4 regions of the Microcoleus sp. genome follow, and region 2 is predicted to be linked to each of the others. Evidence: riboswitches for the same ligand, from Rfam matches in the RefSeq annotation. Region 2 holds a riboswitch; each other region holds the start of a gene.

Region 1 (8,122 bases), on a different contig from region 2:
CCGTAATTGCTTTCTGGGCCTCCCCATCCGCGCCGCCATATTCACCCCGTACAAAAACTAGGGGAATTACGGCAAGTGCGACAACTGCAATTACCAACATCCAATTTTGTTGCGAAGTAGCTTGCTGATTTTTCGTCGGTTTTTGACTCATCACTTAAGACTCCTGTTTCAATAATTTTAGAATTTCCAACTCCGGTTGCCCGTAAGAATGCAGCCAATTCCACACCAATAAAGTCAGCAATCCTTCACTAATAGCCAGGGGTACTTGAGTAATCGCAAAGATGCCTGCAAACTTGATAAACGAAGCCAAAAAACCGCCACTCGCCGCCGGAAAAGCTAACGCCAACTGCATCGAAGTCACCACATAAGTCAGCAAATCAGCCAAAGCTGCGGCACAAAAAATTGCCACCCGTTGCCTACCAGTTCCCATCAGCAACTGATAGATAAAATACGCAGCGAACGGCCCCACAATCGCCATCGAAAACATATTAGCTCCCAGCGTTGTCAGCCCGCCGTGAGCCAACAAAACCGCCTGAAAAAGTAGCACTAAAGCACCGAGTACCGCCATCACCGAAGGACCAAACAAAATCGCACCCAAACCCGTACCCGTTGGGTGAGAACAACTCCCCGTTACCGAAGGAATCTTCAAAGCAGAAAGCACAAAAGTAAACGCGCCAGATAAAGCTAATAATAGTTTAAGTTCCGGGTGTTCTTTGGTAATTCGGGCGATCGCACGCAAACCTACCACAAAAAAAGGCAACGCCACAATCCACCAAAAAACAGCCCATTGCACAGGCAAAAAACCTTCCGAAATGTGCATAGCAGCGGCCGGTGTCGCCGAACCCAAAACCAGATAACAACTCAAGCCAGCCATCAATCCCAGACTGACAATTTTGCGACTTCGCGCCTTCATCAAGTACCTCGCAGATGAGACTAAGTGAACCAACACATCGGCGGGCATCCTGACTCAAAAAGCAACAGGGCTTTCATTACAGTTGCGGGACAGCGTTGGACTTCCACCAAACTTTCCCCATTACCTCCAATGGCTGCTCCCCATTAGAACCGACTTGTTAGATTGAGTATAGTCGATCGCGCAAATCTCAGCAGATATTTTACAAAAATTCTGATTAAATCAGTCAAAATTAGCGATCGTCTTCTCTTCTCTTCCTTCGTGTCCTTAGCGTCTTCGCGGTTCGTTCAAATACTATCACCAAACAAATCAAAGCTATAATCTTAGTAAGTTTTGAGGAAAGCCGCAATGTTAAATGATAAATTATCGACGTACTCACCCTCACCCGAAGAACGAAAAAACTTATATCAACCACCTCCAGATAACGAACTTAAAGAATTAATTCCAGGATTGCTAAAAGCAAAATTGCTCATACTTTGGGCAGAACGCATGGACTGGTTTTTGGGTTTAAATATGGGTATTTACCAAGACTCAGATCAAGAGTCTATCATGCCAGATGCTTTCTTAAGTTTAGATATAGAACGGTTTTACCATGAAGAATTGCGTCCCAATTACCTATTGTGGAATGAAAATATTATACCAAGTTTTGTCCTCGAATTGCTTTCGGCTACTTATCACCAAAAATACACCGGAAAGTGGGAAAGATATCAAGATTTAGGCATACTTTATTACGTCATTTATTCTTCCCGCCGCCGTCGTAAACCTCATTTGGAAGTATACAAGTTAGTCAATGGGAAGTACGAGTTACAGTCGGGAAATCCTGTTTGGATGCCAGAAATAGGTCTGGGAATTGGTTGTGAAAGGGGAAACTATTCTGGGGTGACAAGAGAGTGGTTGTATTGGTATGATGCCGATGGCACACGCTATCTGACACCTGAAGAACAAGTGAAACAATCAGCGCAGCGTCTCCAACAGGAATCACAACGTGCCCAACAGGAAGCTCAGCGTGCCCAACAGGAAGCTCAGCGTGCCCAACAGGAAGCTCAGCGTGCCCAACAGGAAGCTCAGCGTGCTGAACAATTAGCTCAACGTTCCGAACAATTAGCTCAACGATTGCGAGAGTTGGGAGTCGATCCTGATAATCTCAATTAATTGCAAAATCTCGTTCTTAGAACCCCGACTTCTTCAAGAAGTTGGGGTTTTATAGCAATCCTAAATCATATCAAATCCGGTAACATCGGAATTATTCATCTCTCTTATCTCCCTCTGTGTTCTCTGCGTTCTCTGTGGTTAAATCATTCCGATGCAGCCGGAAACGATATCATTCATGAGGATGTGTAGGGGTAGTGCCCCTGTGCCTACCCCAGCATAAGCGGGGGCAACCACGGGGGGATTGCCCCTACAACTCTATTTTGTTATTTCTGCGGGCATTTCGGATGAAGGCCACCCTGCAAACAAATATAAGCAATTTGACTTTGCTCTAAATTCTTAGCATCAGTAAAATCAACTCCTTGCAATCTACCAGATTTAGCACCCGCAGGACTTTGAATAAATTGATCGGAAGTATCTTTCCCTATAAACACCGCACCTTTAAAATTCGCTCCGGCTACATTCGCGCCCCTAAAATCAGCCAAACTCACGTCCGCATTCCGCAAGTTAGCATCTTGCAATCTTGTGTCTTTTAAATTGGCGTTTGCGAGTTTAGTGGAACTCAAATCAGCTTTTTGCAAGTTCGCACCGTTCAAATCTGCACCAGATAAATTAGCACCTTGCCATTCTGATTTCTCCAAATTTGTCAATGGCAATTGAGCGCCTTGAGCCTTAACCTTCCCCAAACGCGCACCAGATAAATTTGCTCCAGACAAATTGGCACTCCCGATATCTGCACCCGTAAAACTAGCATCTTTTAAGATAGCTTGCTGCAAATTTGCCCCGATTAAAATAGCACTACTAAAATTAGCTAAATTCAAATTGCCGTTGGAAAAATTAGCTTTGTTCAAGACAGCGCGCACAAAGCTAGTGCGATTCATTACAGCACTATTCAAAAATGCTCCGGTCAAATTTGCCCCTTCAAAATTGGCTCCGCTCAAGTCAGAAATCCAATCGTCAAATGTACCTGGTCGCCTGTCTTCTCCTGTGCCATAGAAGCGAGTTCCCTGCAAGCTGGCATTGGTTAAACTAGCATTTTTTAGCTTAATTCCAGACAAGTCAACTTTGTCTAATACTAATGTAAATTGAGCAGGACCCGCCGCACTTTGCCCTAAATCAGTGCGACTCAAATCTGCGCCGTTGAGCTGGCTGCTATACACTGTGAGAATTTTGCCGATCGCCCTTTGTACTGTGCGCTGGCGGACTGCGGCTAACTCCCGTTCCTGGGTCTTACCGCCGTAGCGGAGGGAATCGAGGTCGTTGCGAAAAGCTTGGTTCAACCGCTGCAAGTAAGGTAAAGATGAAGGCCCGGTACTGACTAAAGCTTGCTGGATCGCATCTAGCATGGTGCGATTGTCTTCTTGAGCTAGTAAATCCGTTAGCAGCGGTACGGCGCGGGAGTCTTCCACTGTTCCCAAGGCTAAAATTGCCGATCGCCGCCCTGCGGTCCCGTTTCCAGAATTAGGAGATAATTTATTAACTAAAGCTAAAAATATTTCGTCATTTCGCTGCCGAGAATCTCGTAAATTTGCTTGACTTTGAATATAGACTTGAGTGCCAATAAACAGAGTGAAAATCAATCCCGCAGTACCAATTGTGGCAATCACTAAAGTCGCCCCTGGATGTTGGCGAATCCAGTGCCACAAACTGTCATTTTCTGTGGTCTGTGTTTCGGGAGTCAAGACCAAAGCGGCAATCTGGGCATCTTCCTCTGTCCAATCTTGACTTTTCACCGGAGTGATAGATAATTGGTTCGATCGAGCATTGACGACCAAAGTATTCGCGAGGCGATCGTGTCCAGTTTTTCCGTGGTGGCGAAAAGCAAAAGCCCCATCTACCAGCATTGCCAAGCCGCTGAGCCCCCCTAAAATGATTAAATCTGGAAAAGCACCGCTCAAGCGCCACAGACCGTAAGCGACACCCAGAGGCACTCCCCAGCGTCCCAAACTTTCCCGAATCAGGACTCGCACCAAACCCGGAGGAGTACCCGAAGCTGTGACAACTTTCACCCCAAACCAGCGTTTAGGCAGAGTTTGACCGGTTCTGGCGAGTAAAAACAGTTCCCAGGCTGCCAGAACCGCTGGTGCCATCAGTGCCGCGGACCAGAATAGATTAGTCAGGGGTGCGACTCTGGGGTTGCGATCGCGCACAGGAATCCCTAAAGTACGGGAAACTGTCTCAGATGCTGCTGCTATTGAGGAGTTGAGTGGCACTGTTTGAGCATCCCGATTCACAAAAGCCCCGATACTGAAGGGAACTAGGGCACTAGCTGCGACTAAGGAAATTTCAACTACCCAAGCGCCACACCTGCGCACCAGCAGTGGCATTTGCTTGGATTGTGAGGGCCAAGACGGATCGGGTTGATTAATGCCACTGGGGGCGGTGGGGCTAGCCATATTCAAAATTTCCTATTAATTGTCGTTAGTATTTGAGGAATCTGGAGTAATTGTCAATTTATACGCTATGTAGATTAGCACTCCCAGAAGGGCAAGGGTCATCAGGGCAGAAATTAGCTGTACAACTGTATTGAAGACTGTCAGGAGAATTATCGCCCCCACGCCAAAGACTGCTACTTGACCTGGTTTGGGGAGGCTTTGAAACCTATGGAGAAACTGATTGTAGAAGGTTTCGACGGCGGGGTAGTTGTCTAAATTAATTTTGATTAGCGGCGATCGATCTAGTCTAGCTTTTAGTTCTCCGAATGCTTGCTGCCAGTTGAAATTATTTTGATAATTCATAAAAAAAATTGGGGAGTTACTTTAACTGTACCTTTGTCATTCTAGTACGGTCACATTGATAACAGTCACAAGAGCGTGTTCGGAATCACCGATCGTCCTCTACCCTCAAAGAAGTGGAAACTTCCGCTATTGTGTTGGGTTCAATAAGGATAAATATGAAGATACACTATCCGTGCGATCGCGCCAGACCGAGGTTAAGGTCGATCGCCACTTTAACCTTGGCAATGATTTTAGCTGCTGCCGGCACTGTTAGGAGCCAACCGCTACAAATTGCTCCGGGATTTCCCGAACCGCTAACTATGTCTGGAGTTTCCGGCGGCCCGAACAATAGTGGCGATTGCGGTTTTGTCGCCCCAGGGCCAAACCACGTCATCGAAGTCACCCAAGATTTACGTCACTGGCGGATTGCAGTACAAACCGCTGGAGCTCCGAGTTTGATGATTCAAGGGCCCAGGGGGCGTTTCTGCGTCCTACCGGCCAATGCTGCTGCGGGGACGGTAGAATTTTCCGGTTATGGCGATCGGGGAACTTATACTATTTTTGTCGGCGATCGAGCTCAAGGTCAACACCCCTATTCCCTCTCTATTTCTCAGAAACGAAACTAAAAAAACAACTGGATTTTAGATCCATAATCGATAGTTAAATCAACGCGCTTTTTACCAATCATTCGAGCATAATTCTGAATATCAGGCTCAATTCCCTGCAACATACTCTATACTAGCCAAGAATGCTCTAGCTGTGGAACAGTCGAATCGTAGAACAAAGAATCCTCACGCCTTTAGGCCCAGCAGTGTCAAGATAAGTTGTCTGTATTTGTAATTGAGCATTGGGCAACCCCCCCTTGGGCAGGGCTGTTTAATTTTTGGTGGCCGTGCCAAAGCCAGCCCTCCGAGAGCCCCAAATGTGCATAAAATCGTCTGTGAGGGGGTAGGCATTTTTGGCACAACCCCTACCTCATCCCTGTTTTTCGGAGAATGAAACAGCGCTGCCCTTGGGGGGCAGGGGGGGTTGCCCGATGCGCGATGCCCGATGCCCCATCCCCTACCCACCACTGACAGGGGGAATCAGTACAACTTCGTCCCCGTTTTGGAGGATGGTGTCAGGGGAGACGAATTCCAGATTAATCCCGAAGCGGGTACGATCGCGCCAGGGTTCTAATTGGGGATATTGGGCGATCGCGCGATCGAGCACTTGAGAGACTGGGGTAAGCATTGGAAATTCCCATGTTTGTTCAGAAACACTGTAGGCTTCGCTAAAGGCTGCAAAAAATTTAACGGTGATGGTAATCGAAGAGTTAGACACGATAATTAAGATCTCGAAATTTTAGCCAAGGCTCAAATACACAATACAATCTTATCTTGGGATAGCCTACTACCCAAAAGCGTAGGAAGTAAACACTAATTATCTAAAGACAGCTTTAGATAAGTTTACATAGGTTTTATAAAGCAGTAATAGTGAAGTTAACGCGATCGAGATATTTATGGCAAATCATGATTTTAAAGTGCTTCAAATTATTGAAGCAAAGGGTTGGTATGCCTTTGGCAGTACCAAGCAAAGCCAGCACGTTGAGAGGTGGGTAAGACCTGTCGTGTGTTGGGTGTTAGTAGAAGATAAAAAAAAGCGACGGATTGTGACTGCTACCGCTAGCTATCAGATCGAGATTGACGATAAAGAAGTAGAGTTTTTTGCCCACGAGAGCGAAATTCAAGATATAGAGAATCTGCCGAAGTCAGTTTCCGTATCAGAATTTCTCAAAACAGAAGATTAATTGAGTCAGAGAAAGAGTTTGTTTAAGAATAGATTAATTATTTTTTGCACAACTGGAAATGGGGAGAATGGGGAGAATCTTCCTTTTTCCTGACTCGGTTGGGCCCGCGAAGCGACACCAAGCCCTTCGACTACCCAGTGCCTACCGCCACTTCGTCACTCAGAGTGCCGTTTCCCTCAGCATAAACGCAGTCGAAGGGTCAAAGGGTCGAAGGACCTTATTCCTTCTGCGTTCTAAAAAATAAAGAGGGCGAAAGAGAGTAGGCAATGCCCACACGCTTCCGCCCTTGCTGAATAACAGGGTATGCATATGTTTTTAAATTATGGCAGTGAGGTTTTCGATCGATCAAGAGGGCTATTGCAATCGCCCACTTTTGCTTTGATCCTGTCTTTGCAAGGCTGAAACTATTTTAAACTGGAAATTTTAATTTGACGGAAACAGCTATTCAATGGTTAGAACAAAAAACAACAAGAATTAGGTGTAATAGTCGAGGGTGATGCGATCGAACCCTTGGATAGAGAAAAACCACCCAAACAGTAAGTTATGGGTAGTTTGGTCTCGAAATTAATTTATAGTTTCAAACCCCGCTGACAACAGGTTCAGGTATCTGCTGCCGCTGCCGCCGCCCAGTCATCACCATCGGCACACCGCCGGCTGGGCCTAAAGTCACCCCTCGACGCTTTGGTTGCACAGGCTTGTTCTGGGCTAATACTAGGTCGAAATCGCGCAAAATTTGTGCTAACACCAGTTTCATCTCCAACTGCGCCAGGGCCATGCCGATGCAGCGCCTGCTTCCCCCTCCAAAAGGGACATACTCGTAAGGGGAGAATTGCCTCTCCAAAAACCGTTCTGGTTTAAATTGCAGGGGTTCTGGATACAAGTCTTCGCGACGGTGGGTTAAATAAATCGAGCCGACCACAGCCGTACCAGGCTCTAGTTGATATCCCATCAGTTCCACAGGGGACTTGACTACTCGCGGAAAGGTGAGCATTCCCACCGGATAAATCCGCAGCGTCTCTTGACAAACGGCACTCAGATAGGGCAAGCGGAAAATCTCCATCGGGTCGGGATTTTCCCCCAAACTGTCCAATTCTTGTAGGAGTTTGTGGCGTACCGATGGTATGCTGTGAATCCAGTAAAATGCCCAAGCTAGGGCTGTGGCGGTGGTTTCGTGGCCGGCAAACAGCAGTGTCATTAACTCGTCGCGCAATTCTTCATCTGTCATCGGTTGCCCGTTTTCGTCGCGGGCTGCCATCATTAAGCTGAGAATGTCGGTACGGCTGGCATCTGGTTGGTCTCTGCGTTCGGCTATTTCGGCATAGATTAGTTGGTTGATTTCTCGTTGGCGCTGTTTCATTCGTCCCCAAGGACTCCAGGGGCCTAAATCTTGCTGCATCCAGTTGAAAAATAGCATACTCGATCGCACAGGAGAACCAGTCATATCGAGAATTGAGGCAAGTAAGGGCCTGATTTGTTGCAATCGCGGGCCGTCATCCAAGCCAAAAACCGCCTGTAAGATTACCCGCATGGTGACTTCCTGCATGGCGCTGCGGGCGA
Region 2 (8,122 bases):
GACACGGCAGTGCCCATTGGTGTCAACTTAAGGCTGAAAGCCCGCCAAGTCCGTTAGTCATCCCACAAGTCCGCCAGGGGTTAAAACCCCTGTCTAATAGAAGACAGTCGGTTGAAACCGACGGTCGATTTGCCCCAAACCAATATACATCAACTAACTCTTCAGTCCTCTTTGAGAGGACTTTCGCTATAAGACAGGGGTTTAAACCCCTGTCTGACTATCGGTTTGACCTTAAGTTGACACCAATGGGCAGTGCCGTTTCTCTACAAGAAATCTGCGGTTAAATCATTCCGATCCAATCAGAATTGATATTACCCCTTAACAACCGCCCACTGAGTCACCGGTGCAAGCGGCTTCCAACCCTGAAAAGAACCGATCGCACCAACCCGCTGAATCCCAATTCTAATCAGTTCCCCACCGTGCAAAGAATGCCATTGCAAAACTTTCAATTCGCTCTCAATTGTCACCGCATTCACCACCAAACGCCCGCCCTTATCCAAAGCATTCCAACAGTTGTCCAGTAAAGCTTCTGCGGTGACACCGCCACCGATGAAAATAGCATCTGGTTGAGGCAAATTTGCCAAAGCTGATGGCGCTTCTCCCGCCACAATTTGAAGTTCCGAAACACCCAAATTAGAGGCATTTTCAGCGATGTATTGCAGTCGAGTAGGATGGCGTTCGATCGCGATCGCCCGACAACCCCGATGACTCCGCATCCATTCAATGGCGATCGAGCCACAACCCGCACCCACATCCCACAGCAACTCACCCGGAATTGGCGCTAACGTTGACAGAGTAACCGCTCGAATCTCCCGCTTGGTAAGTTGTCCATCGTGCAAATAAGCAGCATCTGGTAAACCGGAAGTGCGAGGGAAAATTAGAGTTTCGCGATCGGCTGCAACTACAATCGCGATCGCATTCAAATCAGCCAAATCCGGCACATTCCAGGCTGCTGCGACCCCCTCGCTCCGCCGTTCCGAAGCCGCTCCCATCCGCTCGAACACCGTCATCAAACTGCTACCAAACCCCCGCTGTGTCAACAATTCAGCAACCTTTCCCGGAGTGTGTCGATCGGCACTTAAAACTAACAACCGCGCCCCCGGATATAGAGAAAGGGCGATGGAGGCTACTGGGCGGTTTGTCAAACTGAAAGTCTCAACCGCATCCAAAGCCCAACCCAGACGGGCGCAGATGAGACTGAAGGCTGATGCTGCGGGAATTATCATCATTTCGGCGATCGGAATCCGGCGCGACAGGGTGACACCAATCCCGTGACACATCGGATCGCCACTAGCTAGCACGCAAATCGACTCTCCCTGGCGACGGATAATCTCATCGACTGTGGCTTGTAAAGGTGAAGCCCAGAGTAATTTTTCCCTGGTGTCGTCGGTGGGTAGCATGGCTAGGTGACGGGCACCGCCGACAACAACTCGAGCGCGATCGAGCAGGGTACGGGCGATCGAACTCAATCCCGATAATCCATCTTCCCCAATCCCCACCACCGAAAGCCATTTGTCTACCATCAGCCCTACTCCTGCAATTTTTGCCACTCAGCATGAATCTATTTCCAGCATATTGGACAACAGCCAGTTGACTAATTGACTACAGCTAAAAACTAAATCGCCTGGTTGGCAACTTCCTTGATACAAGCTTTCCAGCCATTTCAGCATTTAGGTAAGTCACCAAAGACAAGCCACATAGAAAAAGTGACACTTTTAGTTGTTTAGTAATTCGTCTTTTTCCCTAAAGTTTAAGTAGAGGCAAACAAAACACCTAAAACGTTCAGCCTTTTATTTATATTACTTACAACGGGGTCTTTACTATGAAATACCTAAATATTTTAACCTTAATGTTTTTCTGGACTACTCTCAGCATCACCTCTCCAGTTAAACCCGATGAATTGCCAGCCTTTACTAATTCTAATAATGTGAATTCTCAGGAACAAATTTTAACTCCTAGAAATATCGAGGGAGAAACTCAGCCGACGGAATATCAACAAGATACAATGATGTTTGGAGATATTTTACCTGTGGCTACCTTTGGTTTGTCATTGGTTTGTTTTTGTTTTAACTCCCCTACGGAACCTGATTGAAAACTAGGCGATTTTTCATTACTCAAGGCAATTAGGCGAGGGGGAATTTGTTAAGAAAATTGAGGGTTTTGGTTTTGGGGTGCAAAAATGTGATACCTTTTTTAAACCTGAAAGCGGGAAAGTCCGGTGCAATTCCGGCGCTGTGCCGCAACTGTGAAAGTCAGAATGCCGCTTTCAGGAGTGTCAATTGAGATTCCCTGCGTCGCACGGGGAGGAGTTTCTTTGTTAGTTTTGAATGAATTACCGACTTGTCCGGGCTTATTTTCTGGTTCCAGAGCCAGAGATGGAATATTATCGAGGATGCGGATTCCGGGGGGAATTTTAAATGTAGCGCAGTGTGGGGCGATCGCGGATTTAGTCGATCGATACGGTACGGGCTACGTGCAAGTAACAAATCGCGCGAATTTGCAAATCCGAAACTTGAACTCGGCAATTTCTGCTGAAGTCTGGCAGAATTTGCAAGCATTGGGATTAGCATCTCGCTTAGTTGAAATTGACCCGATTCGCAATATTATGGCCAGTCCGACAGTGGGTATCGATCGCCAGCAATTACTCGATACTCGCCCGCTAGTTAAAGATTGGGATGATTATCTGCAAACCCATCTCGAACTTGCGGAACTTTCGCCTAAATTCAGTGTCGGTTTTGACGGCGGAGAATCGGTTTCGATCCGCGCTATTCGCAACGATATTTTATTAGCAGCAGAAAGGCGATCTGCTGATTCAAAAATCGTGCTGCGGCTGTATTTAAACGGCGACACAGGGATTATAATTCAAGAATCGCAATGTATTTCATTATTAGCAGCCATCGCTAGCGTTTATCTTCAATACACAAAAAATAAGCCTCGAATTGAAGGTAAAAAACCGCGTTTACGTCACCTGCTGGCAGATTGGGGTGTGGAAAAATATCTCGAACAGATACAGCATAATTTACCTTTTGTATTGCAGCAAAGCTCGATCGCTCCGTCTGAAAAGTCGATCGCCCGTTACCAGCATCTCGGCATTCACCCCCAGCAACAATCCGGTTTTTCCTACATCGGCATCGCCCTGCCGCTAGGCTGGCTAAAATCGCAGCAATTGCGAGATTTGGCAAATTCAGCCCAAAACTTCGGCGGAGGCACTCTGAGGCTCACGCCTTGGCAAAATCTGTTGATTTCTGACATCCCGAACCACCGCCTTAGCGAACTCGAAAAGTCGATCGCCCGTTTGGGATTGCACTCATCCGGAACCAATCTAGACTCATGTTTAGTTGCTTGTGCCGGCAACACTGGCTGTGCATCGGCGATGACAGATACCCAAAGTCACGCCCTAGCAATGGTGCAGGATTTAGGGCAAAAATTAAAGATCGATCGCCCAATTAACATTCATTTCAGCGGCTGCGAAAAATCCTGCGCCCAACATTCTCCCATTGATATAACGTTAGTGGGAATTCAGATGAGGCAGGGAAAGGAGACGATCGCAGGTTACGACATTTACGCAGGTAAAACAGACTCACCCTTTGGGCGACAAATTTTCCAGGGCGTGAGTGTGGATCAGATATCGAGTTCGATCGCCCAAATGCTACGAATATATCAACAATTGCGATCGCCAGACGAATCCTTGGGCGAATTTGTAGATCGAAGTGCGATCGACCAATTGCAGCAATTGCTTAACCCCAAAAAACCAAACCACAAGTGAACCTCTTTCTTCCTCTTTCTTCCTTCGCGCCCTTAGCGCCTTCGCGGTTCATTCAAAAAAGATCCAGTTTTAAATAATGCTTGACTATATTAAAGACGGAACAGAAATCTACACCAAATCCTTGGGCGAATTTGTAGATCGAAGTGCGATCGACCAATTGCAGCAATGGTTTAAGAGCGAGTCCGGTTAATCAATTTCCAGTTTCCGGCTTGAGTCTGCTCGATCGGCTTTTACCAATAGTCCTAGACGCAAAAAACCCGGTTTCTCTGAAAAATCGTCGATAGATCCGAGATATATTGACGCAGAAACCGGGTTTTTGGCCGCGCGTCCCTAAAATCCTTCTAACGCGCTATTATTGACACAAATATGGTGCGTTTTGACTTCGCGTTAATTTTTCGCAAAAAAATCAATATGCTCTCCATTCCAGGCGTAGCCGTTGTAACACTTCTCTATGAAAGTGCCAACTCCCTCGTTTACCGGGCCATTCGGGAAGCAGATAACCAGCCACTTATCCTCAAACTTCTCAAAGACAGTTACCCCACACCTCAAGAATTGGTGCGCTACCGCACCGAATACCGCATTACCCGAAAGTTGAAAGAGGCGGGAGTCGTGCAAGTTTATGACTTGCAAAAATACCAAAACACCCTCGTGATGTTTCTGGAGGACTTTGGCGGCGAATCCTTGAAAATATGGATGCAGCAGCGCAAGTTTAACCTAAAGGAGTTTCTGCAAATTGCGATCGCCACCACTGAAACTTTAGGAAAAATTCACGCGGCAAATATTATACACAAAGATATTAACCCCTCAAATATTGTTTACAACCCAAAAACGGAACAATTAAAAATTATTGACTTTGGCATTTCCACTCAGCTAAGCAGAGAAACACCGACTCTGAAAAACCCAGGCATTCTGGAAGGAACCCTCGCTTACATCTCACCAGAACAAACCGGGAGAATGAATCGTACTCTCGATTACCGGGCTGATTTTTACTCCCTCGGTGTCACATTTTACGAATTGCTGACAGGAAAACTGCCTTTCGAGACAGAAGATGCTTTAGAGTTAGTTCACTGCCATATTGCCAGACAGCCAGTTACCCCCCAGGAAATCGAGCCAAATATTCCTCTGATTATCTCCCAAATAGTTATTAAATTGATGGCGAAAAATGCCGAAAATCGCTATCAAACTGCATTAGGATTGAAGCACGATCTAGAAAATTGTCTCGTTCAATTACAAGCAACGGGTAACATTGAGCAGTTTGCCTTGGGAAAGCGGGATATTACAGACCGTTTCTCGATCCCAGAAAAGCTCTACGGCAGAGAAACTGAAGTTTCCAATCTATTAGCAGCCTTTGAACGAGTTGCATCAGGACGATCCCCCCAACCCCCCTTATTAAGGGGGGCTTCATCCGACTCCCCCCTGAGTAGGGGCGGTGGATGGTGCGTGCCCGCCCTAGGGGAGGAAGCGAATTTATCCGGCAGTGAACTGATGCTAGTCTCTGGCTTCTCTGGGATTGGTAAAACCGCATTAGTAAACGAAGTTCATAAGCCGATCGCCAAAGAACAGGGCTATTTTATTAAAGGCAAATACGACCAATTTCAGCGCAATATTCCTTTCTCAGCGTTTGTCCAAGCTTTTCGGGATTTAATGGGGCAATTATTATCAGAATCGGATGCTCAATTACAAATATGGAAAACCAAGATGCTCACCGCAGTAGGCAATAATGGGCAAGTCTTAATTGAGGTGATTCCTGAATTAGAACGCATCCTTGGCGCTCAACATCCAGCAATAGAATTATCGGGGAGTGCAGCACAAAATCGCTTCAATTTGCTGATGCAGAATTTTGTGCAAGTATTTACCACCGCCGAACATCCCTTAGTGATATTTTTGGATGATTTGCAGTGGGCAGATTCGGCATCTTTGAAGTTGCTACAACTATTAATGGAGGATAGGGGGCATCTGTTAGTTTTGGGTGCTTATCGGGATAATGAAGTATCGCCTACTCATCCTTTTATGTTGACGGTAAATGAGATTATTAAGTCTGGGGCAGTGGTGAATACTATTATGTTACAACCATTGAGTTTAGCAGATCTGAATCAATTGGTAGCAGATACGTTGATTTGCGATTTATCTTTGGCTCAACCCTTGACAGAATTAGTCGCTCAAAAAACTCAGGGTAATCCCTTTTTCTCGACTCAATTTCTGAAGGCATTACATGATGATGGACTAATTACTTTTGACCCCCCTCAGTCCCCCCTTAGTAAGGGGGGAAGTACAGGGGAGTCCCCCCTTAGTAAGGGGGGAAGTACAGGGGAGTCCCCCCTTAGTCAGGGGGGAAGTAAAGGGGAGTCCCCCCTTAGTCAGGGGGGAAGTAAAGGGTATTGGCAGTGCGATATTGCTCAAGCTAGACTGACTCACGCCTCGGATGTAGTGGAGTTTATGGCGGCGCAATTGCAGAAGTTGCCCCAAGAAACTCAGGATGTTCTTAAGTTGGCGGCTTGTATTGGAGCGCAGTTTGATTTAGATACATTGGCAGTTGTCAGTGAAGAATTACCAGAAAAAACGGCATTATCACTCTGGAAAGCTTTGGAAGAAGAACTGATTTTACCGATTCACGAAAATTATAAATTTTTTATTCCAACAGAGGCTCAATTCAAGACTGATTCTATTTCCAATCCAACTTATCGCTTTCTACACGATCGCGTCCAGCAAGCGGCTTATTCATTGATTCCTGATGGCCAGAAACCAGCCACTCATCTCAAAGTTGGACAATTGCTGCTACAAAGTTCCTCAGAGATGGAAAGAGAGGAAAAACTGTTTGATATTGTCGAGCATTTGAATTTGGGGCAGGAGTTGATCGCCCAAGCAAATGAGCGGGAAGCCTTAGCTCAACTTAACTTAAAAGCTGGACAGAAAGCTAGAAATTCTACCGCTTACGCTGCGTCAAAAGTTTATTTGCAAATAGGAATTGAATTACTAACAGATAACTGTTGGCAAAGTCAATATGAATTGACGCTAAATCTTTATGTTACCGCTGCCGAAGTTGCTTATTTGAATGCTGACTTTGATGGTATGGCGCAGATAGCCGCAGAGGTTTTGCAAGCAGCCCGAACAATTTTAGACAAAGTTAAAACTTACGAAATTTTAATTACTGCCCAGACAGCTCAGAACAAGATGTTGGAGGCGATCGCAGTAGGCAGAGATGCACTGGCGCAATTGGGAGTTGAACTCCCTAACGAATCCGAACAAGTTAAGATAGATCTAGCGCTACAGAGCCTTACCAGACAACTCCAAGACAGAAGGATTGAGGAACTACTTAACTTGCCCGTAATGACCGATCTTCAGATTCAAGCAGCCATGCCAATATTAGGAATATTATGGTCGCCGATTATTCAAGCCATGCCGAGTTTAACGCCACTACTGAGCTCCACGATGGTGAGTTTATCGCTCCAGTTTGGGAATTCACCTGCATCGACGATGGGGTATTTGATTCACGGTGTGGTGCTATGTTCTTTTTTGGGAGATGTCAAAACTGGCTATGGCTTTGGTAAATTGGCACTGAATTTACTCGATCGGTTTAATGCACCGGAATTTAAGTCCCAAATTCTGGCTGTATTTAGTAGCTGGATTCAGCATCACCAACAAGCTCTCAGGGCAACGATACCAATCGGTAAAAATGGCTATATGGCTGGCATGGAAACTGGCGATTTTCTATACGCTGGCTACAACCTAACCGTTTGCTTTGAGGGCACTTTGTTTGGTGGGGTAGAAATAGATACTTGGGAAGCCGAACTAGCAGATTACAGTGCTGCATTCACCCAAGTGAAGCAATATTCTGCCCAGACTCTTTTGGATATGACGTGGCAGACGACGAAAAACTTCAGGGAAACCGTGAGTACACCGGATTGTCTAATCGGCCAGGTCTACGATGAAACGGTGATGATTCCCAAGTACCATCAGGACAATGTATTCACGGCGATTGCTATGGTATACACATATAAATTAATGCTTGCTTACTTCTTTGGTAATTATCCGGCCGCCCTAGGCCACATTGCCCAAGCCAAGCCGTATTTGATGTCAGTATCGGGATTGATTTTTTTCCCCATTTTCCATTTCTATGCCGCCCTGACACACTTAGCACTTTTTTCCACCTACCCAGAAATTGAGCAAACTGAAATTTTTGCCTTAGTGGAAACTCATCAAATCACTCTGCAACAGTGGGCGCAAAATGCTCCCATGAATCATCTGCATAAATGGTATTTGGTTGAGGCAGAACGGCAACGGGTGTTGGGCCATAAAGCAGATGCAATAGACTTGTACGATCGCGCTATCTCCCTCGCTCAAGAAAATCAATTTCTC
Region 3 (8,122 bases), on a different contig from region 2:
AGAAATTGCTTGTATTATGGAAAATTTGATTCGCTATTAATAGAATTAGCGCGCCATCCCATATTTGCTAAAGCTTGGGGAATTCCGATCGAAGATAACAGCCCAGAATTATCAACAAATAATCTTTATAAAAAGATGGAAGATGCAGAGTTAGTTCTGCGTTTTTTTGCTTTGCGTAATGTAGAGTATTTCCGTAATGGTATGGAAGGATTTCTCGATCTGTACATGATGAAAAGCCTGGGGTTCTCTGAGCGAGACATCGAATTTTTAAAAGATGTTTTTTTACAAACACTCAATCTGGCTCATCAAATCTATGAAGAAAGTTTGTTCAAACCCTTTGAACCCAAGTCAGGGACTTGGAAGAAAAATTCTTATAAAGCTTACTATGATGCCGTTATGGTTGGATTGAGCAGGCATTTGGATAAATCAGAACTATTGATCGATAAAAAATCACAAGTAATTGAAGAAACAAAGAAGCTCTTTGATCGGAAAGAATCGCGTCTTTTAACAGGTGAAGGTAGAACTAAGGCTGACATCCAATCTCGAATTAGGATGTTTGACGAAATGCTATCGCAAGTTATCGGAGAATAAGTTGAGATGTTTGATGAGCTTCTCAAGATAGTAAATGTGAATATTTCCACAGTACATAAAATTATCAATACCAACGACAGGCTGAGAGAAATTGTATTTAGAAATGACACTCCAACACAACCGGAAGCCGACGAAAATACGCAATTTACTAAACTAATAGAAGGGGTTCCTAGTGAACTGGAGTGGCTAGTTTACGATCGCTGTGCTGTAGTTACACGCTTGTATGCTATTTACGAGCGCTTTGTTGAGGATTTAATTGCAGAGTGGCTGGAACTTTTACCCGATATTGTTACAGAATATTCAGATTTGGAAAAAAGCATTAAAGATACCCATCAGATAGGTGTGGGAAGGTTATTACTCGATCTTAAGAAAAAGAGATTTGAACACCTGTCTATTAATGAGGTAATTCAAGGTTTATTTGATGGAGTAACGGCTCAAGGAAAATACAAATTAATACCTGATGCTTTTCTTTTACACGAACAGAATTTACGCAGAGAAGTGCTAGAAAAATTATTTGCTGATGCTGGAATATCGAATGCTTGGGATTGGGTGAATAAGCATCGAACAGTTAAGCAATTTGTAGAGGAGGTTCTAGGGAGCCAAAATACTGCGGAAGGAGAACTAAATGAATTAATTACCTATCGGAATGATGCTGCACACGGATCTATTGTAGATGATACTGTAGGTACTAAAGAACTGCTAGAATTGGGTGAATTTGTTGAGATATTGTGCCAATCTCTAGCGGAATTAGTGACTTTTAAAGTTATTTCGCGGCAAACTGGAATCGGTAAAGCTAAGGAAATTGGTCAAATTACAGAGTGGTTTAAGAAACCGAGAGCGGGAGTTGCAAAAGTTAAGGAAATCACTTTGTCTGTTGGAAAAAATATTTTTCTAGTTAACGAGGCATCCTCATTCTGTCAGTTGGCTACGATTGAAAATATTATGATTAATGATGTTTGCCAGGAACAAGTTGTAATTACCAACGAACAGGAGGTGGGATTGAAGTTTGATATTGATGCGAAAAAAGGGTTAAGCATTTATGTAGTTGAATAAAAAAGCGATCTCCTAAATATTTCTGTTTTCGATAAGTCTAATGTACTTCGGGTGAAAAGTCTGTCAATAACAGACTTTATGGACTACTCCACAATAATTGTTGCAGATGTCTAATCAGTTTTTTGTCAAATATCCAAAATAGTGGTAATATTCCCGTATATCGATCGGCTCTGATGACAAACACACATCAGACGTAAGGGGGAAAGTTCGGTGCAAATCCGGCGCTGTCCCGCAACTGTAATGAGATTATTGCTTCTCTGAGTCAGGATGCCCGCCGATTTGTTTACCTGTTCTTTTTCATCTGCGAGGTATGGATGATGGTTAGTTCAGTATTTTTACAAATAATCTGCTGTTGCGTTCCCTTGGACGATCGACAAAAACGCAATTTTGAGTTAAAACTGCTTGGCGTCGGCGCAACGGGAAACTAAAAGAAATGCGAATCGAAGATAGTGTTTGGCAGGGTAGTTTTGGCTACTGGCAAAACTTGTTTATTCATCAGAATATTTTGTCGATCGGATATACTGCATGGAATGGCTTTTGGCATCTAGGACGAGGTATGGTTGTTTGCCAAATCCATACTCCCATTAATGGTGCTATCAATTGGAGCGTAGATACTGTAAAGTACGATTTGCAGTTTATTTCCCAATCCCACGCCACTGCTTATTTGGAAGAACTAGAATTAGAGGAAAATACTGTTTCAAATTTAAGCCAAATTATTGCTAGTTACAAACCTGAAAAAGCAATTATTTTTATACTGCTTGCTAATAATCACATAGATATCAATTTGTTGCAAAATTTGGCAATTTCGCCGGTTGAGTGCTATGAACAAGTATGCAACCGCTGGGAAGAATTTCAACCCTGCCCGAAACCCTAAAACTTACGGAATTTTTCCAATGTCCCAGCCAAAATCCATCGAAATTTCCAACGTAACTCGCTACCAAAATGCAGCGCTTAATTACTATTTGGGCTTGACAGAATCCCCCTATCTTCACTATGGCTATTGGGAAACTCTACCCGTGCCGGCGGATGAACTAACACTCCCGCGATTACGTATCGCTCAGCAAGCTTATACTGTAAAACTGTTGGATGCCATCCCCCAAGGCACTCATAGCATCCTGGATGTGGGCTGTGGGATTGGGGGAAATGCGGCTTATTTGCTTGATCGCGGTTTTGCAGTCGAAGGACTCGCACCCGATCCATTTCAACAACAGCGCTTTCTCAAGTGTACAGGCGATCGCACCATCTTCCACCTCACAACCTTTGAAAACTTCCAAGCAACCACATCCTACGATCTAATCCTCTTTAGCGAAAGTAGCCAATATATGTCTGCCGTTGATATTGCTAACGGCGCCGCCAAAATCCTCAATCCTGGTGGCTACGTGTTGCTTGCCGATATGCTGCGCTCTGATGCTAATTATAAAGAGGGAATGTTCTCTAATTGTCATGTTGTTACAGAACTTCATGGAGCCTTAAAACAGGCTGGATTTAGTTTAGTCAAAACTGAGGATATTTCCGCCCATATTTTGCCCACCATCGATTTGTATGTCGATACTTTCCGCAGGTATGGACTAAACACGATGATTTATGTTGCAGACTTAATTGCGATCGCAGTTCCGCCCATACACAAACTCTTGCGCTGGATATTTCGTCGCTGGTTCAAAAAATTGGTGGTTGAAGGATTGGCAGCAGGCAAACTTTTTGACCAGCATTTGTGTTATGAAATCCAACTTTGGCAGTTATCAAAATCCGATGAACGCTGACACAAACATTAGGTAAAGTCGCAATTGGGAATTGAGAACTGGTAATCATATCAAATCCGTTGACATCAGAATTATTATTTCTCTCTTCTCTTTCTCTGTGTCCTCTGTGTCCTCTGTGGTTTAATCATTCTAATCATTCCGATACAACCGGAATTGGTAATCAGCCATGGGAGGGAGAGCCTCCGGGTATTTAATCCTAGACGGACCATGGAAGACTAATACTAAGGAAAACTCCCCCCCATCGCCTCGATCGCTAAGGTCTCCCCTCCCCCAAAGCCAGCATTAGCGGGGGTTTTTCCCCTTGACTTGAGCTAACTAAATCGAAGTATCGATTTTATTCATACAATCTATGCAAACAATGATTTGATAGTCAATTACCAAAGAGTTAAGGTTAATTCATGAGGTAACAGATTGATTTTCATAAAATTGTGTTGTCTATATTTGGCAGTAAAAAATAGTAATATTTGCCAATATAGCCTGTAATTTTTGTGAAAATTAACACTACTTAGGTGTTGGCTATGTCTACTTATAAAAAAGTGCAAAAATCCCAACCATTGAGATTTGTTGGGATTGACCTTCCAGCTTTACCCGCCAAAAAACCGCAAGGGCAATGGCTCTTTTCAGCTATGAATCAAATTGGACAGTTTTTGCTAGTCGCCGCTGTGGGCGGGGATAAACTGAGAATTTGGCAGACTGCCGATCGCGATGGTAATAGTTGGTGGCACGGTTTCGATCCCTTGACTGGTCGCTCTACGTGGGCCGCGACGGATGATGAAATGCGCGCTTGGATCGATCGGCATTATTACCAATAAACCTTTCCCATAATTATTGCTTTTGATTTTCGGATTTTTTGGTTGGTGACAATTTAATTTCACAGGAGATAGTATGCTTCAAACAGCTTCCGAGTTAGTAGCACCAAATCGCATTATCCTGATGAAAAACGAGGTATACAGAGTGCCTCAAACTCATCGAGAAGTTCAAGTATTGTCAGGAATTGCCTGGATCACACTTGACACAAAAGATATCATCTTGCATAGTTCAGAACAAGCATCACTTCCATTCAGTAAAAACCCAGTTCTGATTTCCGCACTCAACAATATACCACTGATTATGGCTATTTGGTGAGAGAAGGAATTTTCCATAAGCAAGCTCAGAAGATATTAGCTGATAACAAATGTGCCAGTAAGCCAAAATAGCTCTATCTTGAAAGTTAGATAATTTGGCTTTTGGAGGACTTGTTCGGTGTACAGCCGCTCTTACCACTTCAGCTATGTCGCAGCTATAACTCTTGTCCTATCGCCTGCGCTGACAGTCTTAGGTCTCTCAGAGGCTCTGGCATCTGCTCCAATAATAAATCCTAGGCGCTTCCCAGGGACCGATCGCGCCCAAGCAACAAACCCCAAAACACAAGCAGACACACTCCTGGAAAAAGGCATAAAGGATCACCGCCAAGGTTTGTTTCGGGAAGCAATCCAAGCTTTTGAACAAGCTTTGGCAATTCGCCAGCAATTAGGTGACAAACCGGGGATAGGAGAAACCCTCAACAATTTGGGGGAAGTTTACGGCGAAATCGGTTTGCTTCCCAAAGCTTTAGCAGTTTTGCAGCAAGCTTTAGTCATTAACCGAGACATCGGGGCTAGGAGTAGCACGGCGCGAACCCTCAATCTCATGGGTTTTATCAACCGGGTTGCCGACAATTTTTCCGAAGCGATGAAACTGCATCAAGAAGCTTTGGAATTAGCTAAAACTGCTGAGGATGAAATTGAAATTGGAGAATCTTTTCACAATATTGGGGCTGTGTATGGAGAACAGGGAAATTATGCCAAGGCGATCGAATTTTACCAGCAAGCCCGAACCATTCGCACCGCTAAGGGCGATCGACGAGATTTAGGGCGTACCCTCAATAACATGGGTGGAGTCTATTACAACATCGGCGACTTCAACAGAGCGATGGAATTTTACCAGCAAGCTTTGGCAATTCGCCGCGAAATAGCAGATAGGGCGGGGGTCGGTCGCTTGCTCAATAACATGGCACTTACTTCTCGGAAACTTGGTAAAGATAGTCAAGCCCTGATCTATTTTCAGCAAGCAATGATTATGCTAGAAGCCATCGGTGACAAGACAAGTGTGGGACGTTTGCTGAATAATATGGGTGCGATTTATGAAGGTCAAGGTCAGTATGCTAAAGCTTTGGAATCCTACGAACGAGCTTTGAAAAATGCCCGCGAGGGTGGAGACAAAGCAGGAGAAACTACAGCGATGGAGGGGATTAAACGATTGTCTTCTGGTCAGCTTGTGCCACAATCAGGACAGTGACGCGATCGTATTAAAACAGGTTAAACTCAATAGTATGGATATTCGGACTGAAAAACCAGAAGATTTAACAGCCGTTCGCGAAGTTAACATGACGGCATTCGGGCGAGCAAATGAGGCAAATTTAGTAGATCGATTGCGCGGAATTAGATCTACATTTTCCTTTGTTGCAGTGCAATCCGATCGCATTGTCGGACAGGTTTTTTTCAGTCCGGTTACATTGGTTGAGAACTGTTCCAGGGAGTTGTCGATTCTGGGCTTGGGACCTGTGGCAGTTCTTCCCAACTATCAGCGCCAAGGTATAGGAACCTTACTGATCCAGCATGGTTTACAAGAGTGTGTGCGATCGGGATTTCACGCAGTGGTTGTGCTGGGCTGTCCAGATTTCTATTCGCGTTTTGGCTTCATTCCTGCTAGTAGAAAAAACTTGCGATGTGAATATGAGGTTCCCGATGAGGCTTTTATGGTGTTGGAGTTAGAAAGTGGAGCTTTGGACAATTGCAGCTCAACTGTGAAGTATCGATCGGAATTTAGTATTTGCGATTGACACCAGCCATCATTTAAATCTACCCTTTTCCGTTTTCGACCTTGGAACCGTGCAAAGCAAAAATCGGAGTTAGAGCCGATTTGCCCTTGAGAGCAACAGCTCCCAAAGCCTCGCAATTGAATTCTAAGCCGATCGCCTCAAACACCCTTTCCCCAATCAAAATTTCGTTTTCCCCAGCCTTGCTCATCAATCTAGCCGCCGTATTCACCGTATCTCCCAAAACATTAAACTCCCTGCGACCACGGGGTTCGCCAACCTCAGCAGCAAACACTGGCCCCTGGTACAGCCCTATTTGACAGCTTACTTTGACTGCTTGAGAGCCGATAATTGGCGGATGCAAAGTGGTGATAATCTCTCGTATCGCCAAAGCGGCGCTAGCGGCGCGACACGCATCATCCCGATGAGCGTCGGGCACCCCAAAATAGATCAGCATATCGGAACCGTTCAAGTGCGCGGTTACTTTTTGCAACACGCCTCCTTTTGCTGATACTACGGCATCGATCGACGCAAAAACCCTCGAACAACCGAGAATCAGAGCTACTTCTTCCTCCGGTGAAGCTTTGTCGATGGACTCCGGTAAGCCGACTAAATTGACAAACATCACCGTTGGTTCGGGAAAATCCGGGGGAATTTTTCGGCTGTTAGCATTTTCTACCAGTAGTCTCAGAATCGGCTTGGGGATATAGCTAGCAAGGGGTTCAACCCGGTTGAGAGCTTCCTGGATTTCGCTCACTAGGCCCGAAATGCTGCGATCGAGCAATACCGAACTCGGCATCCGCCGTCGAGTCAGAGTAATATCATATTCTCCCAGTAGATCCTCCGTCAGATCGTCCACCACCAAAAAATAACCCGCTGCTCCTGGTTCAAACCGAAATTGCTCTGCCAAACACAAACTCGAAGTAGTCGTCAAACACACCCTTCCCACAGTTCCAGAACCCTCAGCTTGCTTGGCTTGCTGGACTGAATGACCAAGCAGCACATGAGCCATCCGCAGTGGCGTACCAATGTCCGCACTAATGTAACGGCCGCAGTGGATACCCACTCGCATCCTCAAAGACAAAACACCCCGTGGGGTTTCAATACGCGCAAATTTAGCCATTGCTCGCTGCATTCGCAAACCAGCACGGACGGCCCTAGCTGTATCCTCTTGGTGAATGCCGGCCAGGAATTGCACTAACATCGCATCTCCGGTAAACTCCAGCAAATCCCCCCCGGACTTACTCACAATTTCGATCATCGAGGCAAAATAGTCGTTAATCACCGCCAGCAAGGTTTCAGCTCCCTGGCGTCCCAGGGCCGCATTTGCTTCCAATAAGGATGTAAACCCTGCTAAATCGGTGAACAGTAGTGTCCCTTCTTGCCATTGGTAGCTCACTTCCCCTGGATTGGGAGGAGATTCCGACACCTGTTTGGGCACGTAGTCGTGAATTATGTATCGGAGAGTACGTAGATGCTCGAAGACTCCTATTAGTGTCGCTGGCGACGAATCTACCCAGGCGGAGGTGTACAGTGAGGCTGGGAGCAGCCCTCGTAGTCGCAGTTCAATCTCTGCCAAAGGAGGATTGTAGGTTAATTTATTAATTTCCACCTAGTTTATTGTTAAAAAATAAGGTAAGTTCGATCGATCTAGTGGCGACACCAATAGCTAGACCTATACGATTATGATCAGTTTCCAGTGATAGAATACCAGTCCAGCCCCGAACCAATGAGAGAAACTTCCGATAGTTTCAGGTTACTTGCTCCCGATTTGATCCGAGTAGCTCGATCGGTCTATGGTCTATATCTTAAAGTTCATTCCGATCGCCTACAACGTCCGGCTGGTGTTGTTGTCTGTCAAGGAAGCGATCGAGGTCAGTTG
Region 4 (8,122 bases), on a different contig from region 2:
AACTGAAGTATCAAATTAACGTAACTCCTCAACCAAAGAATCTCGATCTATTAGTAGGAACAAAAATTATCGCAAGGACAATTTTTGATTTCACAGCAGATGGTCAGTTGCGTTTAGAATTAGATAATATTGGAGAATCTCGACCGACATCTTTTGGTTCCAATGTAAAAACTTTTCAGAAAATATCTGAGCAAACAACACTACCTGCGAATGTTAGAGTAGTTAATCCTGAAGATCAACAAAGAAAGGTTAGACAGTCAGAAGCCAAACAGTATGTTAGTTCAATGAACAAAGCCCAACAAGCTTTTTACGCTGAGTATGCCACTTTTTCAGCTACCCTACAAAAATTGGGAATAGGTATCAAGTCAGAAACAGAAAATTACTCATATAGCGTTGTTTTGAGCAACGATAAGCGTTTTGCTCAATCAATGGCTTTAGCCAAAATAGATGGATTAAAAAACTATACAGGCATAGTTTTTTTAACTAAAACCTCTGATGGTCAATATACATCTACACAATCTAGACTTTGCGAAAGCACTCAACCATCAAAAGAGCTTCCAGGAACACCAACAGCTACTAATTCTCCTGACATACAATGTCCTTCTGGTTATTCAGACGTGCTGAAGTAAAAATTTCCTCAAAATAAATAGCATATCCGCGATCGAATTAGTATCAACAAACTTGCCCACTTTATTGTGTAGACGCGATTTCCAATCGTCCCAAATTGGTGATTTCACCCTCACTCATCAGACTCAGACTCAGACTCAAAATCAACGCGATCGTAAATATCACCCAACCGCATCTCAAACTCCACACAACTCAATCTCAACACCGCATCAGCACCATCATACTCAGACAAAACCCACTTATTATCATCCGTCTTAACAAACTGTTCAACGTGCATCTCATATTGATCGATCAAAACATACTCACGAAAACTAGGAATAGAACGAAAAAGTTTAAACTTGCCACCTCTGTCATAATCCGCCGTCGATGCCGATAAAACCTCAGCTATCATCACCACATTACTAATCGTATCTTTCCTACCCTCAGCAAACTCCAACTTCCCCGCCACTAACATCACATCAGGATAAGTATAAAGTCGCTTAGACGGTATCCACAAACGCAAATCGTTAATAAATACTCGGTACGGTTGTCCTTTCGTAGCAAAATTTAGCGTTCCGCCAAAATTAACAGCTATTTGATTGTGATTCGGTGTTCCGCCTGTCATAGGGATTATCCTGCCATCCTGATATTCACTTCTAAATTCTGCCACCTCTTCCAGCTTTAAATACTCTTCAGGAGAGTAATAAGTCTGTACTTTGTCCTCAACTTTGTCCTCAACTACTTCTGCGCGGATTTCTGTTAATACCGTCATAGTATATCCTTTTGCGATCGTACTTACAATTATATAGGACTTCAGTCCTGAAAAGATGGCAAAATTAACACTAAAGTTTTTATTAATAACTGGCTGTGAATTTATGCTACTAGATATTAAGCGGTTCACCTTAGCAACTTAAGTTTTTCCCAAAATGGCGACAAATGCGGTATGATGTGAAGTTGCGATCGGTTCTAGCGGGGAGCAGCCGCTAGAGGAAACGGGGAAAGTTCGGTGCAAGTCCGGCGCTGTCCCGCAACTGTAATGAAACACAGGTTGTTTCTAAAGTCAGAATGCCCGCCGATATCTAACTCACTTTGGAACGCATCTGCGAGGTACGGATGATGAATGGAATTAATAAGACTGTACGCACCAAGCACAGTCTACTTGTTTGCACTGCTTGCGCGAGTGTTTGGAAAAACGGCAAGCGAGAAGGCAAAAGTGGTGGCCAACAATTCTTGGAAGACTTGTCGCAACTGGCAAAGGATTGGGAATTTTCGGATGAATTTGACATTCAAGAAGTTGAGTGCATGAGTGCTTGCAGTCACTCTTGTGCTGTGTCTTTTGCTGCTGCTGGAAAGTACACTTATCTGTTTGGTGACTTACCTCCCAATGAATTGGAAAGCGTCGAGGCTGTACTGGAATGCGCGAGTCAATACTATGCTAAACCCGATGGTTTGTTGCCCTGGTCAGAACGTCCTCAAGCTTTGAAAAAAGGAGTTATAGCTAAAATTCCACCACTGCACAATTAGAGTATTCATCGTTTCCTTGTTCCTCGTTCCCAGGCAGAGCCTGGGAACGCATACCCAGAGGCTCTGCCTCGTATTAAAAGCGCGAGTTATTCGATCGAGGCAGAGCCTCTAGATCGACATTCCCAGGCAGAGCCTAGGAACGAGATAAGCGCGAGTTATTCGATCGAGGCAGAGCCTCTAGATCGACATTCCCAGGCAGAGCCTAGGAACGAGATATCCCATCACAAAACAACAACTAAATTACTAATGCACAAAATTCCTGTTACAGTCATTACGGGCTTTCTCGGTAGTGGCAAAACCACCGCCATTCGCCACTTATTGCAAAATAATCAAGGCCGCCGCATCGCAGTTATTGTGAATGAGTTTGGCGAAGTCGGCATCGACGGCGAACTGTTGCGTGACTGCCAAGTTTGCGATGAAGAAGAAGATGTTAGCAGCAATATTTTAGAACTGACAAATGGCTGTCTTTGCTGCACGGTTCAAGAGGAATTTTTGCCCACAATGCAAGAATTATTGAAGCGTCGCGCACAAATTGATTGTATCTTGATTGAGACTTCTGGACTCGCACTCCCTAAACCCTTAATTCAAGCTTTTCGCTGGCCCGAAATTCGGACCGGTGCTACCGTAGATGGTGTTGTGGCTGTGGTCGATTGCGAAGCCCTTGCTAGTGGTAATTTTGTGGGCGATATTGATGCTTTGATGGCGCAGCGACAGGCTGATGATAGTTTAGACCATGAGACGCCGATCGAGGAATTGTTTGAAGACCAGTTGGCTTGTGCTGATATGGTACTTTTGACTAAGGTCGATCGCGTGGATGTTGAAACTCAGAAAAAAGTCCAAACTTGGTTGCAGCAAGAATTACGTCCTAGTGTGAAAATTGTACCTTGCAAAGGTGGCGAAATTAATCCTGATGTGTTATTGGGATTTAATGCGGCTGTTGAGGATAATTTGGAGTCTCGTCCCAGCCATCACGACACTGAGGAAGAACACGACCATGATGATGATATTACCTCAACTTACTTTATTGCCGATCGCGAATTTGAACCAGAAGCTTTGGTCGAAAAACTGCAATCGTTGATGCAAAGTCAAGAGATTTATCGGATTAAAGGGTTTGTGGCGGTTCCCAAGAAGCCGATGAGGATGGTGTTGCAGGGTGTGGGCTCGCGCATCGAACATTTTTACGATCGCCCTTGGACACCTTCGGAACTTCGCCAAACCAAATTGGTGTTTATCGGTAGAGAACTCGATCGCGATCGCATTGTAGCGATATTGAGCAATTAATCACCCACGCTGACCTCAGAAACCGGGTTTCTGGCTATATTTCTCGTTCCTGTGGGCAAAACTCGCAGAAACCCGGTTTCTAGCCCCATGGCTGCTGACCTCAGAAACCGGGTTTCTGGCTATATTTCTCATTCCTGTGGGCAAAACTCGCAGAAACCCGGTTTCTAGCCCCATGCTTAATATTTTTATTACTAGCAACAAGTTTCGTGTAAAATATCAATGATACCAATTTTTTATGAGGCTGCATAGAATCTGATCACCCTGGCGCCCCCTTAATAAGGGGGGGACAACATTCTTCTCAAAGTCCCCCTTCTTAAGGGGGATTTAGGGGGATCGAAATATATGCAACTTCACATTAAATTGGTATGACAGGTATCATAAAACAAGTGAGGTAAAATATGGTGACTGCGGCTGCGATCGAATCAGTTCCCGTGACAGTTCTCACAGGCTATCTAGGTGCAGGAAAAACCACCCTACTCAACCGCATTTTAACCCACGAACACGGCAAAAAAGTTGCAGTCATCGTCAACGAATTTGGCGAAGTAGGCATCGACAACCAACTCATTATCGATGCAGACGAAGAAATTTTTGAAATGAACAACGGCTGCATTTGCTGCACAGTCCGAGGCGACTTAATTCGGATTATCGGCAACCTCATGAAGCGGCGGGACAAATTCGACCATCTAGTCATCGAAACCACAGGTTTAGCCGACCCCGCACCTGTAATTCAGACATTCTTCGTAGACGAAGATATGCGCGATAAATTACTGCTAGATGCCGTTGTCACCGTAGTAGATGCCAAGCACATCTGGCAGCACTGGGACTCCGACGAAGCTCAAGAACAAATTGCCTTTGCCGATGTGATTTTGCTGAACAAAACCGATTTAGTCACCCCAGCAGAATTGGCAGAATTAGAAACGCGGATTCGCAGCATGAATGTAATGGCAAAAATTCATCGCACCCGCAATGCTGAAATAGAAATGTCAGCATTGTTAGGAGTAAAAGCATTTGATTTAAATCGAGCCTTAGAAATTGAACCCGATTTTTTAGGCGAACACGAACACGAACACGACGACACAGTAACTTCCATCGCAATCCAAGAATCCGGCGCGGTTGATGGCAACAAATTTAGCGACTGGATATCCCAATTGTTGCAGACTAAAGGCCCGGATATCTTTCGGACCAAAGGCATTTTAAATATTGCTGGAGAAAACAGGAGATTTGTATTTCAAGGCGTGCATATGCTATTTGATGGTAGACCAGATAGACCATGGAAAGCCAATGAAACTCCGAAAAACGAACTCGTATTCATTGGTCGCAACTTAAATGAAAGTCAATTAAAAGCTGATTTTCGTCAGTGTCTGGTTTAACTGACACCTTGCAGCATTTTAAATCAGCTTTTTAAGCACAGGCTTTCCGGCCTGTTCCACACACACAAAAATTCATCTGTTGTGGAACGGACCAGAAAGCCCGTTATTGAGAATACTGGAACATCTCAGATTAAATAAATATGGGTAACAACGACCAAAATAAAAGCGAACTAACCCTGAAATTTCACGCCAAAGAAATGCTGTCAGACTACGTGACTGCTGTTACTTGGTCGCCCGATGGCAAAACTCTAGCAGTCAGTTCCGCCGCCGGTGAAATTATGTTAGGGATTCTCGGAAAAATCAATAAATTGTCCTTGCAACTGCTGCAAACAGCAACTGGTAAATCAGTAGATTGCTTGTCTTTTTCTTCGGATAGTCAACTGTTAGCTGCGGGCGGACAAGATGGAAAAGTGCTAATTTGGCACGTAAATTCTGGAAAATTAATTGCTAGTTTGGATAACAAGCGTGTTTGGGTTGATAAGTTAGCTTGGAGTCCTCACGGTCATCAATTAGCTTTCAGCATGGGTCGTTCAGTTCAAGTTTGGAATGCCGATCAAAATACAGTAGAAGTAACCCTGAATTTTGATTCATCTTCAATCCTCGATTTAGCATGGCATCCTGTTGATAAATATCTGGCAATTAGCGGCTATCAAGGTGTAAAAGTTTGGAACGCGGCAGATTGGAATGATGACCCAGACATCTTATCCGTACCATCCGTAACAGGTGCAATTTCCTGGTCCTCTTCCGGCAAATATCTAGCCTGTGGCAATATGGATAACACCTTAATTGTTAATGAATGGGGTAACTCGGAACCTTGGGTAATGCAGGGTTTTCCCGGCAAAGTTAGACATTTGGCTTGGTCCGATCGAACTAATTCATTGGGCGATCCTTTATTAGCTGCTGCGAGCTCAGAAGGCATTTCTGTGTGGGAAAGACAAGCTGATGAAAGTGTCGGTTGGGAAGCTTGGGGATTAGAAGTACATGAAAAAGTCGTCCAGGCGATCGGCTTTCAACCAAATACATTGTTATTAGCTTCAGCATCGGAAGACGGTCAACTTTGTTTGTGGTACGAAGCACAAGAATTGCTGCAAATTCTGGAGGGTGTCGAAGCAGGCTTTTCCTGTCTTTCTTGGCATCCCCAAGGTCAATTCCTCGCAGCGGGTGGCAATAACGGCGAGTTGTTGGTTTGGGAACGGAATTATTCACCTGCGCTAATCACCATTCCTTCACCGAACTCGGCGGCAAGCGCAACCTAGGAAATCTGTAAAAAGTATCTCCTTCATCATCCACTTCTAAAATCGCCGAAAAAATCTTAACTTGTGCATCTAAGTATTGCTGTGCAACTTGAGCCTCCACCCTAGCGCTAGCCGCCAATTGAATCAGCGAAATTTGACTATTTTGGTTTTCCAATAACTGATAAAAAGCCTCATCCAAGCGTTTTTTTTGTTTGTTTTCATTCACATTATTAATCAGTAATAAACCTACAAATCCACCCATGCCAATTACTAATAAAAATTCTAATAATGCCATATTTTTGCGCTAATTTCTAATTTCAATAACCCAGATATAAACATCATTTACATCTTATAGCCCGCCGGGGCGGGCTTGGTTTGATAGCAAGCGATTTAATGCGCCTTCACTTTTGTGTCAAAGCGATGGCAATCGCCGTCATTGATTAAACTTGAGGTCGCAACAAATTTTCCATTCCTTTAATTACCTTAGCAGATACAATCTTGTCTCCCTGCTTCAGTTGATCCAAAACTTCTTTTCCCTCAATCATGTAACCAAAAACAGTATACCGACCGTCCAACAAATTCAGACCAGCAGGGGTCAGTTCAGGTTCAAACAAGAAAAAGAAAAACTGCGAAGAAGCGCTATCTGGTTCAGCTTCCGCACGAGCCATGGCCACAGTACCATAGGCAGAAAAAGGTAACACAGGTTCGTCGCGATAACGCCCCGCATCTTCTAAAGTAATTCCGTAGATGGGTTCTTTTTCGTCCCTGACGAGGACTTCGAGTGGAATATTCCGGTATTTACCAGTAGCTGGGTCTATAAAACCTACTTCCTTACCTTCAGGGTCTCCTGTTTGTAGCACGTAGGATTCTTCCGATCGAATAAATGGCAAACCATCATAAAAACCTCGATCGACTAAATCTACAAAATTACCAGCAGTCACCGGCGCACTGTAACCATCAACCACAACAGTAATTGTCCCCTTCTCGGTTTCTACAGCCACCGTAGCGCGACCCTTGAGTTGAGGCAAAGTAGCATATTCTGAAGGAACTTCAAAGGGAAACTTGGTCACCATCAACTCTTCGATGTCACCAACCGAACGGAGTATTTTGGCTTTCAAGTCAATCACTTTTTCCCTGTCTTTGGCCTCAACAGCCTCAGATAGTTGCGAAACTCCTTCTTTGACTTTTGCCACTAGAGTTTCGGCTTCGGGCTTTTTCGCGTCGGGAATACTCTTTAAAATATCAGACTCGCGAATGCTGAGAATTCTGGAAGCCTTGCTGATATCGCTACTAATTGGACCCCAACGTTTAGAGCGTATGTGGTTGCCGATGTCTTCGAGACTGATTTGCAACTCTCGCACCGTCTGATTGTCAATAGGTAGAGCGTAGCGCAGCAGCGCCCGGCCGTCTGTAATCGCATTGCCCGCAGGCATACTGCTGCTAGGGCGTTTGGCATGGGATACCGAACTGAAGCTGAGGGAAAAAGTGAATAGCAGGAGTGCTAAGACAGTGGTTTTGAGCCAGCGCTTGCACGTATCGATCGAGAAATTAGACCAATGCAACATAACTTTAACTTTTATGGCCTCTATCATCTTCCCACAGCACTGTCCGCCCTCTAAGCTGAAGTGTCTGTTCCTGCGTCTAGGGAGAATCAAGTGACAACTCCCCACAGCGATTAACAGATTAGTCAAGCACTTGCTCCCTTTGAACGGTAAAATAAAATGCCAATTGTTTTTTGATGCCGTCAGCTAGACTGCGGTTTGAAGCTGACAGTAGTTCCCCCGTGCCCTTGGGCGACGGGATTGCCTGCAAAAATTTATATGATTTCCAGTAACGACTTTCGACCAGGTGTTTCAATTGTAGTCAATGACGGCGTGTGGCGGGTAATTGAATTCCTCCACGTCAAGCCAGGAAAAGGCTCGGCTTTCGTGCGGACAAAACTCAAAAATGTCAAAACCGGCAACGTAGTAGAACGAACCTTCCGGGCTGGGGAGACTATGCCTCAAGCCAACCTCGAAAAGAGCGCCATGCAATATACCTATAAAGAGGGCGATCAGTTCGTCTTTATGGATATGGAAACTTATGAGGAAAGTCGCCTCAGTTCTC

What was found. A riboswitch is a leader RNA that binds a small molecule or an ion and turns the genes downstream of it on or off. The one in region 2 is predicted to bind cobalamin.
Region 1: another riboswitch for cobalamin. It lies ahead of ACBR23_RS13485 (energy-coupling factor ABC transporter permease); the one in region 2 lies ahead of cobG (precorrin-3B synthase).
Region 3: another riboswitch for cobalamin. It lies ahead of ACBR23_RS22145 (hypothetical protein); the one in region 2 lies ahead of cobG (precorrin-3B synthase).
Region 4: another riboswitch for cobalamin. It lies ahead of ACBR23_RS06105 (DUF1636 family protein); the one in region 2 lies ahead of cobG (precorrin-3B synthase).

Annotation. Positions count from the first base shown of each region.
Region 1 is NZ_JBGJZU010000030.1:3,820-11,941, forward strand. Features, by position in the region: gene ACBR23_RS13480 (energy-coupling factor ABC transporter substrate-binding protein) at 1-151, opposite strand, end outside; gene ACBR23_RS13485 (energy-coupling factor ABC transporter permease) at 155-913, opposite strand; cobalamin riboswitch at 935-1,082, opposite strand; gene ACBR23_RS13490 (Uma2 family endonuclease) at 1,259-2,062, shown strand; gene ACBR23_RS13495 (pentapeptide repeat-containing protein) at 2,326-4,455, opposite strand; gene ACBR23_RS13500 (hypothetical protein) at 4,471-4,797, opposite strand; gene ACBR23_RS13505 (hypothetical protein) at 4,953-5,402, shown strand; gene ACBR23_RS13510 (MoaD/ThiS family protein) at 5,839-6,099, opposite strand; gene ACBR23_RS13515 (hypothetical protein) at 6,278-6,565, shown strand; gene ACBR23_RS13520 (cytochrome P450) at 7,143-8,122, opposite strand, start outside.
Region 2 is NZ_JBGJZU010000077.1:21,630-29,751, reverse strand. Features, by position in the region: gene cbiE (precorrin-6y C5,15-methyltransferase (decarboxylating) subunit CbiE) at 312-1,523, opposite strand; gene ACBR23_RS22990 (hypothetical protein) at 1,823-2,092, shown strand; adenosylcobalamin-variant (AdoCbl-variant) riboswitch at 2,192-2,335, shown strand; gene cobG (precorrin-3B synthase) at 2,315-3,766, shown strand; gene ACBR23_RS22980 (AAA family ATPase) at 4,178-8,122, shown strand, end outside.
Region 3 is NZ_JBGJZU010000071.1:16,951-25,072, reverse strand. Features, by position in the region: gene ACBR23_RS22155 (DUF262 domain-containing protein) at 1-591, shown strand, start outside; gene ACBR23_RS22150 (MAE_28990/MAE_18760 family HEPN-like nuclease) at 598-1,644, shown strand; cobalamin riboswitch at 1,793-1,938, shown strand; gene ACBR23_RS22145 (hypothetical protein) at 2,078-2,518, shown strand; gene ACBR23_RS22140 (class I SAM-dependent methyltransferase) at 2,538-3,404, shown strand; gene ACBR23_RS22135 (hypothetical protein) at 3,923-4,216, shown strand; gene ACBR23_RS22130 (hypothetical protein) at 4,290-4,529, shown strand; gene ACBR23_RS22125 (tetratricopeptide repeat protein) at 4,647-5,720, shown strand; gene ACBR23_RS22120 (GNAT family N-acetyltransferase) at 5,755-6,264, shown strand; gene ACBR23_RS22115 (adenylate/guanylate cyclase domain-containing protein) at 6,284-7,852, opposite strand; gene ACBR23_RS22110 (hypothetical protein) at 7,970-8,122, shown strand, end outside.
Region 4 is NZ_JBGJZU010000010.1:62,607-70,728, reverse strand. Features, by position in the region: gene ACBR23_RS06115 (type IV pilin-like G/H family protein) at 1-629, shown strand, start outside; gene ACBR23_RS06110 (Uma2 family endonuclease) at 740-1,378, opposite strand; cobalamin riboswitch at 1,551-1,698, shown strand; gene ACBR23_RS06105 (DUF1636 family protein) at 1,720-2,130, shown strand; gene cobW (cobalamin biosynthesis protein CobW) at 2,377-3,411, shown strand; gene ACBR23_RS06095 (GTP-binding protein) at 3,810-4,781, shown strand; gene ACBR23_RS06090 (hypothetical protein) at 4,922-6,037, shown strand; gene ACBR23_RS06085 (hypothetical protein) at 5,997-6,311, opposite strand; gene ACBR23_RS06080 (peptidylprolyl isomerase) at 6,457-7,581, opposite strand; gene efp (elongation factor P) at 7,837-8,122, shown strand, end outside.